2 regions of the Flintibacter sp. SJQ-8 genome follow, and region 2 is predicted to be linked to the other one. Evidence: riboswitches for the same ligand, from Rfam matches in the RefSeq annotation. Region 2 holds a riboswitch; the other holds the start of a gene.
What was found. A riboswitch is a leader RNA that binds a small molecule or an ion and turns the genes downstream of it on or off. The one in region 2 is predicted to bind lysine.

Region 1 (4,451 bases), on a different contig from region 2:
TGGGTCTTCAGGGCCGTCTGGCCCACATAGCCCGCCACCAGGCCGGAGCGGTCCACCTCCACCAGCTGGCCCTTGCTGAGCACGCCCACCGCCCGATAGATCTGGGCCAGCAGCCGGGCCACGGTGGTCTTGCCCGTGCCCGGGTTGCCCAGAAAGACCAGGTGCAGGGACATAGGGGGCACAGGCAGGTCGGCCTGCTGCCGCAGCTTGCGCACCTTTACCAGGTTGATAAGGCTCTTCACATCTTTCTTTACCTGGTCCAGGCCGCACAGGCCGTCCAGTTGAGCCAGTAGCTCGTCCAGGGTGGGCAGGGGCTTCTCCTCGGGCTGGTCCTGAGTTTGAGGCTGGGCTTGGTCCTGAGTCTGCTTTTGGGGCGCGGCCGGGGCCTGAGAGGCGGACTTGCCGGGGGTGCGGCGGGAGACATAGTCCCCGGCGTTCACCCCGGGGCTGTCGGACCGAATGCCGTCTAAGCGGCACTGCTCCAATAAAATGTCGTTGCAGGCGTTCACGTAGCCCGCCTCCGCCTCGCTCACCCCGCCGTCGGCAGAGGCGAACAGCAGCAGGAGGAGGGTGAGCTGGTCGGCAAAGCGCCGGGACAGGTCGCTGGCGTGCTGCCGGTCATAGGACCGCAGGTCGGCAAAGAAGGCGGGGGGGCAGAAGTCCCAGGCCTGGGCCACGCCGGTGGCCACCTCCCAATAGAGGGCGGCGGGAGCGGGATTGCCCTGGGACCACACGGCGTTATAGATATCCACCTGGCGCTGCTCCACGCTCTCGCCGCCCACCTTCCACAGGCCCAGGAGATACTGGCGGAAATAGCCGTCCACCTGGTGGCTGAAGGTCATGCGCAGGGCAGGGGCGGGGATCAGGGCCCGATAGGCGGCCACCGTCTGCGTATATTGCTGATGAAGCTCCTCCGGCGTAAGCGCCTGCATGGTGCCCCAACTCCTCTCTGAAAAATGCCGCGCCTGTCATTGCGAGGAGGTCCGCAGGACCGACGCGGCAATCCGTAACTCGCGTCCCTTGGCCCCCTTGTTAAAGGGGGCTGTCAGCGAAGCTGACTGAGGGATTCCGGTTTTAGGAGAGCCTTCCTGTGGTCGGAATCCTTCCGTCACGGGCTGCGCCCGTGCCACCTCCCTTTAACAAGGGAGGCTGCTGGACGAGGAGAACGGATCGCCGCGTCGGGCTTTGCCTTCCTCGCAATGACAAGTTTTAATCGAAATATTATTGTACCATTATAAAGGGAAAGCCAACCAGGGTCAAGGACGAGCCTGGCAACCGGACACAAAAGCAAAAAGAAAAACATCTGCAAAGCAGATGTTTTTCTTTTTGGTGCGCGAGGCGGGAGTCGAACCCGCACGCCCTTGCGAGCACTGGCACCTGAAGCCAGCGAGTCTACCAATTCCACCACTCGCGCATCCATATTTGGTTGACGCTGAAAGTCAGTTGACTTAGCGCAGAACATATACTACCATAATCCCGGCCCGGCTGTCAACTGTTTTTTCGATTTTTTTCAAAGTTTTTTCTCCGGCTTTCCTCAGGACGGCCCGGCTGGGAAATTTGCCCGGAAAAACCGGCTGTTTTTCTGGTTTTCGCCGGAACGGCCTTGACAAGGGTGCAAGGGCATGATAGGATACTTGCAAATCAAATAAATCGGATAGAGGCGCGGTACTCATGCGTATCAAAAAGCGTTCGGCCAGGCAGCCGGCTTTTTGAGAGAGGGTGTACCGCCGAAGGGAGCCGGACCTGCCTGGGCCGTCTTCCTGGGCCGCGGGAGAACATCTTGCGGACTGTCACAAACACGTGGAGCGCTATCCTGCCGTTTTTCAGGCCCCTTGTTACAAGCAGAAAGGGGGAGCAAAGGCGGCGGTATTCAGACGATGGGCGCTTTTGGCGTCCATATTTTTTTGTGCTTTACGACGGTTCGCGCTTGTCCGGCTTGTTTGACCGTGTGTGTTCCGGGGGCGCGGCCCCGAAAAAAGTTTGGGAGGAAATTGAAATGAACGCAAGAAGAGCCTGGCCCATGCGCATCATCCTGGTCGTGATGATGGTGCTGGCCATGACCACCGCCGCCTGGGCGGCCGCCGACCCCACCGAGGAGCCGGGCACCACCATGATCGAGTGTCCCGACTGCGGCACCGTGGGCATCTGCATGAGCTGCTACGGTCTGGACGAAAACTGCGAGGTGTGCGGCGGCACATTTGTCTGCGCCACCTGCGGGGGAGAGGGCTATATCCAGTCCCCCAGCCACTTTTACAACACCCCCTTCGCCCTGCTGCCCCCGGTGATCGCCATCGCCCTGGCCCTGCTGACCAAGGAGGTCTATTCCTCCCTGTTCATCGGCATTCTGATGGGCGGCCTGCTCTATTCCAACTTCCAGTTCGAGGGGACGCTGCTCCACGTCTTTGAGGACGGCATCGTGGCCTCCCTGTCCGACAGCTATAACGTGGGCATCCTGATCTTCCTGGTCATTCTGGGTGCCATGGTCTGCATGATGAACAAGGCCGGCGGCTCCGCCGCCTTTGGCCGCTGGGCCCAGAAGAACATCAAGACCCGGGTGGGGGCGCAGCTGGCCTCTATCCTGCTGGGCTGCCTCATCTTCATCGACGACTATTTCAACTGTCTCACCGTGGGCAGCGTCATGCGGCCCATCACCGACAAGCACAACATCTCCCGGGTGAAGCTGGCCTATATCATCGACGCCACCGCCGCCCCCGTGTGCATCATCGCCCCAATCTCCTCTTGGGCCGCCGCCGTGTCCGGCTTTGCCGAGGACGGCCAGGGCCTGAACCTGTTCATCCGCGCCATCCCCTATAACTTCTATGCCCTGCTCACCCTGGTGATGATGATCGGCCTTGTGGTAATGAAGGTGGACTTTGGCTCCATGGCCCGGTATGAGCGCAACGCCATTGAAAAGGGCGACCTGTTCTCCGGCTCCAACCCCTATGCCATGATGGACGACGAGGTGGACGAGAGCAAGGGCTCTGTCATGGACCTGGTGTTCCCCATTGTGGTGCTGGTCATCTGCTGCGTCATCGGCATGATCTACTCCGGCGGCTTCTTCTCCGGGGCCGACTTCGTCACCGCCTTCTCCGACTCCGACGCCTCCGTGGGCCTGATGCTGGGCTCCGCCTTCGGCCTGGTGTTCGCCATCATCTATTATCTCATCCGCCGCTCCATGTCCTTTAAGGAGATGATGGGCTGCATCCCCGACGGCTTTAAGGCCATGGTCCCCGCCATCATGATTCTCACCTTTGCCTGGTCCCTGAAGGGCATGACCGACTCCCTGGGCGCCAAGTATTTCGTCCGGGACTTTGTGCGCACCTCCGCCACCGGGGTGCAGCTGCTGCTGCCCGTGATCGTGTTCGCCGTGGGCTGCCTGCTGGCCTTTGCCACCGGCACCAGCTGGGGCACCTTCGGCATCCTGATCCCCATTGTCCAGAACGTGTTCTCCATGGACAACCCCCTGGCCATCGTGTGCATCTCCGCCTGCATGGCCGGCGCCGTGTGCGGCGACCACTGCTCCCCCATCTCCGACACCACCATCATGGCCTCCGCCGGGGCCCAGTGCGACCACGTCAACCACGTGTCCACCCAGCTTCCCTATGCGGTGTCCTGCGCCGTGATCTCCGGCCTGTGCTATGTCCTGGCCGGCGTGCTGGTGGAGGCCGGTCTGCCCGGCCTGCTGGCCCTGCCCGTGGGCATCGTGGCCATGATCGCCTTCCTGTACGTGATGAAGCGGAAGCAGGAGAACGTGGCTTGAGACTGAGACCCTGAACGAACGCCGCCCTGAGCGCGTAAAGCGCCGGGGCGGCGTTTTTTGACACACTCTTAAAGGAAAGTTAAGAAAGTCCCCATAGCTTTTTTAAGCGGGGCATGATATAATCAATTTACCAAGCTATCAGCTTGAAGGGAAAGGAGGAACGTATGCTTCCTAGTGCGTTTTGGCTCATTGCGTTGATCGTGCTGCTGGTGGGGGAGGCCATCACCATCGGACTTACCTTCGTCTGGTTTGCGGTGGGAGCTCTGGGAGCCCTGATCGTGGCGGTGCTGGGCGGAGCGCTCTGGCTCCAGGTCGTGATCTTCCTGGCCCTGTCCGGGGTGACCCTGGCCCTGGCCCGGCCTGTGTTCGCCCGCTTTTTAAAAACCAGCCACGCCGCCACCAACGCCGACCGGGTCATCGGCCAGACCGCCGTGGTGACAGAGCAGATCGACAACCTCAGCGGAACTGGCCAGGTGAATGTGGCCGGGCAGATATGGTCGGCCCGCAGCGCCCACGATGTGGTCATCCCCCGTGAGACCGAGGTGCGGGTGCTGAAAATATCCGGCGTGAAAGTGCTTGTAGAGGCTATCTGAGTGCATTTCTCGAAACATATCGTTGAAAAGAGAATCAAAATAACAAGGAGGATACTATGGACAACATTATTTCTGCTGCCATGGGCTTGATCGTCATC
Region 2 (4,451 bases):
CATAGGCAAAGCCCTGGCGGGCCATGGCGTTGGCGCCGAACTGGCTCATGCCCACTTGATGGCCGTTTCCGCTGCCGTTGAAGACATAGGAGCTGCCGGACACGGATACCACGCCCTTGCCCCCGGTGGAGCCGCCGTTATTGCCATTGTTGTTATTGCCGTTATTGTTGTCGGCGGGCTGGAGGGCGGCGGTGGTCCCGCTCCCTGTGATAGTATACAGGTTCTCCCCCGCTTTGGCAACCGTCCCGCTGCCGGAGATCACATAGATCCCGTCCAGGTCAGACAGGGACCCGCTGCCGTTGACGGGGTAGCCGGAGCTGGTCTGAGCAGTGCTCTGTCCGCCGGTGGTGCCGGTGGAGGTGGCAGCGTCCGCCCCCTGGCCGTTCACCGTAAAGCGGATGGAGTTCAGGCCAAACAGCGCCCGGATGCCCCGGGGCTTGGTGCGGGGGGTGATGGTGTTGCTCTGGCCGTTGGCATAGCACAGCTTCACCTGGATCACGTTGCCCAGGTCGGAATAGGTCAGCTCCAGATGGTCCAGGCTGGTGTTGGTACCAAAGCCATAGCTCTGGAGCCGGGCGGTGAGCTGCTGGGCGGAGTAGGTCACCGTCCAGGAGGAATAGCTGTTCCGGTCGGCCACAGATGCCTCGTAGGGGTCCTTTACGCCGCACAGATAGGGGTAGTCGGTCATGCTGGTGCCCCACACATAATAGGCGCTCTCGCTGGCTCCGCCGTGGCTGGCGGAGTAATAGGTGTCGGCCAGGGTGCTGTTGTACCACAGCACCTGCCCGGCGGTCTCGGAGGCGGCCCGGTCGCTGGTATCGCTGGGGCCATAGTCGGCCCGGTTGCTGCCCACGCCCCGGTAGACCTGGCAGGCATCGCTGTTGCACACGTCAAAACCCAGACTGCCGTGGTAGTTCAGCCGCCGCAGCACATAGGTACGGGCGCAGATGGCCTGGGCCTTCAGGGCCTCCAAGGGCCAGGAGTTGCCCATCTCATAACAGATGACCCCCCGGATGTAGTCCTCTAAAGGCAGCACGTTCACCACAGTCAGGTCGTTGCCGCTCACCCGCTGGTAAGTAAAGCCCCCCCGGTATTTATAGCCGGAGAACCAGGTGCGCACGTCACCGGCCCCGGTGACATCGGGCAGGATACCCAGAGCGCCCCCCTTGCCCATGTCAAACTGGAACAGGATGCGGTCCGTCCCCGTCTCCACCACGTTCATGCCGTAGGCACTGGTGCCCACCACCGTGCCCTGGGGCAGATCGGCCAGGGCGGCCTGTGCCGCCTCCTTGGTGAGATAGCTGCCCACCCGCACCTGATAGGCCCCGTCGATCCAGGCCACAAAACCGCCGTACAGCTGGGCGTCCGCCGCGGCGTTGCTGTAAGAGACATAGGAGCCCGGGATCTGGATGTGATAGCAGCCCACCGCCGGGCCGCCCAGGTTGCTCTCGGAATAGGTATACTTTCCGGCGGAGGAGTCATAGCCATAGTACATGTTCCGGGCCTTCAGCACGGCGATCTGGTCGGTGCTCTGCCCAGTGCGGGCCAGCTCCACAAAGTTCAGGTCGCTGTCATAATAGCCAAAGCGATAGCCTGCGCCAAAGCCCGTGTTGTTCTGCAGATGGGCGCAGGCCAGCTCCCCCGTGGCGTTGTGGCTGCTGGAGGAGGCCAGACCCACCCGGACCTTTTGGTCGGCGCTGTCTGTGCGCGCCCCCCATACAGTGGGCACACACATTGTCATTGCAAGGAAAACAGCGGCAAGCTGCATAATTTTTTTCTTCATGGTCTGCTCCATTTCTCTGTTTCGTCCGGTTTGCGCTATTGACACCCCATTTGAAACATGGTAGGATAAATTCAAATTTAGCTAGATAGAGGTCGCGGCTTACAGGAGTAAGCATGGTCAGGGAGCCGGTTCCTGTTTCAGCCATGCCGAAAGGGGACGGCCGCCGAAGGACTCCTCACCCGGCAGAGTGAGTTCTGGTCGCCAGGTTAACAGCCTTGCGACTGTCATCAGTTTGGTCTGATGGAGCGCTGTCTGCTTTTGTGAATATTTTGCCGGCGGCGGACAACACCTACGCCGACATTATAGTACAAAATCAGCCGCTTGAAAAGCCGCTGATTTATTTTTTCCCCTCGCAGCCCTCTCCCCCGTTCGACGCACGAAGGGAAAGCCCCCGTCATAGCTATAGTTTGGAGGTCGTTTCGTATGGAAAAGTATAAAGTAGGCGTCATTGGCGGCACCGGCATGGTGGGACAGCGTTTTGTCACCCTGATGGAAAACCACCCCTGGTTCCAGCTCACCGCCATCGCAGCCAGCCCCCGCTCCGCCGGCAAGACCTATGAAGAGGCTGTTGCCCACCGCTGGGCTATGAAAACGTCCATCCCCGAGCAGGCCAAGTCCATGGTGGTCCTGGACGCCCAGGCCGACGTGGACAAGATCGCCGGCATGGTAGACTTTGTCTTCTGCGCCGTGGACATGAAGAAGGAGGAGATCCGCACCCTGGAGGAGCGCTATGCCAAGGCCGAGTGCCCCGTGGTGTCCAACAACTCCGCCCACCGCTGGACCGATGATGTGCCCATGGTGGTGCCCGAGATGAACCCCGAGCATCTGGAGGTCATCCCCGCCCAGCGCGCCCGCCTGGGCACCAAGCGGGGCTTCATCGCCGTCAAGTCCAACTGCTCCATCCAGTCCTATGCCCCAGCCCTGCACCCCCTGATGAAGTATGGCATCGAGAAGGCCCTGGTGTGCACCTATCAGGCCATCTCCGGCGCGGGCAAGACCTTTGAGCGCTGGCCCGAGATGATCGACAACGTCATCCCCTACATCGGCGGCGAGGAGGAGAAGAGCGAGCAGGAGCCCCTGAAGGTGTGGGGCCACGTGGAGAACGGCAAGATCGTCAAGGCCGACGCCCCCGCCATCACCGCCCAGTGCCTGCGCGTCCCCGTGTCCGACGGCCACACCGCCGCCGTGTTCGTCAAGTTCGCCGACGGGAAGAAGCCCTCCATGGAGCAGATCAAGGCCGACTGGGCCGACTTCAAGGGTCGTCCCCAGGAGCTGGAGCTGCCCTCCGCCCCCAAGCAGTTCATCCACTATTTCGAGGAGCCCGACCGTCCCCAGGCCAAGCTGGACCGGGAGCTGGAGGGCGGCATGGCCGTGTCCATGGGCCGTCTGCGTCCCGACACCCAGTATGACTATAAGTTCGTGGGCCTGAGCCACAACACCCTGCGGGGCGCCGCCGGCGGTGCAGTGCTGCTGGCCGAGCTGCTGTGCGCCAAGGGCTACATCGACCACAAGTAAGCTGCCCTTTCTCCCCACGGAGCGGGATATTTTTCCATTGAAAGAGAGGAGTTTTTTTATGAGAACGCCTGTATTTACCGGCTCCTGCTGCGCCCTGGCCACCCCCTTTGACCAGAACGGAAACATCAATTACGACGCCTTTGGCCGTCTGATCGACGCCCAGATCGCCGCTGGGGTGGACGCCGTGTGCGTCTGCGGCACCACCGGCGAGTCCGCCACCATGTCCATCCGGGAGCACATTGCCGCCGTGGAGTTCTGCGTCAAGCGGGTGGATCACCGGGTGAAGGTCATCGCCGGGGCGGGCAGCAACGACACCTCCGCCGCTGTCTATCTGTCCCAGCACGCGGAGGACTCCGGCGCGGATGCCCTGCTCCACGTCACTCCCTACTATAACAAGGCCAGCCAGACCGGCCTCATCAAGCACTATGAGTACATCGCCGACCGGACCCAGCTGCCCATTATCCTCTATAATGTGCCCAGCCGCACCGGCGTGTCCTTCACCGCCGACACCTATAAGGTCCTGTCTGAGAACCCCAAGATCAACGGCGTGAAGGAGGCCAGCGGCAACTTCTCCCTCCTGGCCCACACCCGCTATGTCTGCCCCGACGACTTCTACATCTGGTCCGGCAACGACGACCAGGTGGTGCCCATGATGTCTCTGGGCGCCAAGGGCGTCATCTCCGTGGTGTCTAACATCGCCCCCGACGTGATGGTGAAGATGAGCCACCTGTGCCTGGACGGCAAGTTCGAGGAGGCCTCTAAGATCCAGATCCAGTACATGGACCTGATCGACGCCCTGTTCTGCGAGGTGAACCCCATCCCCGTAAAGGCGGCCATGAACCTGATGGGCATGGAGGCCGGTCCCTTGCGCCTGCCCCTGTGCGACATCTCCGAGAAGAACCTGGCGGTGCTCCGCGCCTCTCTGGAGCGGATGGACCTGCTGAAGTAAGGAGCGTTTGCCATGCTGAAGATAATCGTTTCCGGCTGCAACGGCCACATGGGCCGGGTGGTGGCCGGGCTGTGCGCCGCCGATCCCCAGGTGGAGGTGGTGGCGGGCTTCGACGTGATGGGCGCGGGCGACGGCAGCTTCCCCGTCTACGCCTCCCCCGCCCAGTTCCAGGGCAAGGCGGACGCGGTGATCGACTTCTCCTCC

Region 1: another riboswitch for lysine. It lies ahead of ACSAMP_RS03170 (Na+/H+ antiporter NhaC family protein); the one in region 2 lies ahead of asd (aspartate-semialdehyde dehydrogenase).

Annotation. Positions count from the first base shown of each region.
Region 1 is NZ_JBPJWR010000004.1:447,017-451,467, reverse strand. It holds gene ACSAMP_RS03180 (AAA family ATPase) at 1-932, opposite strand, end outside; tRNA gene ACSAMP_RS03175 (tRNA-Leu) at 1,328-1,414, opposite strand; lysine riboswitch at 1,648-1,819, shown strand; gene ACSAMP_RS03170 (Na+/H+ antiporter NhaC family protein) at 1,997-3,760, shown strand; gene ACSAMP_RS03165 (NfeD family protein) at 3,925-4,353, shown strand; gene ACSAMP_RS03160 (SPFH domain-containing protein) at 4,410-4,451, shown strand, end outside.
Region 2 is NZ_JBPJWR010000007.1:103,839-108,289, forward strand. It holds gene ACSAMP_RS04665 (SpoIID/LytB domain-containing protein) at 1-1,783, opposite strand, end outside; lysine riboswitch at 1,862-2,042, shown strand; gene asd (aspartate-semialdehyde dehydrogenase) at 2,207-3,298, shown strand; gene dapA (4-hydroxy-tetrahydrodipicolinate synthase) at 3,357-4,247, shown strand; gene dapB (4-hydroxy-tetrahydrodipicolinate reductase) at 4,260-4,451, shown strand, end outside.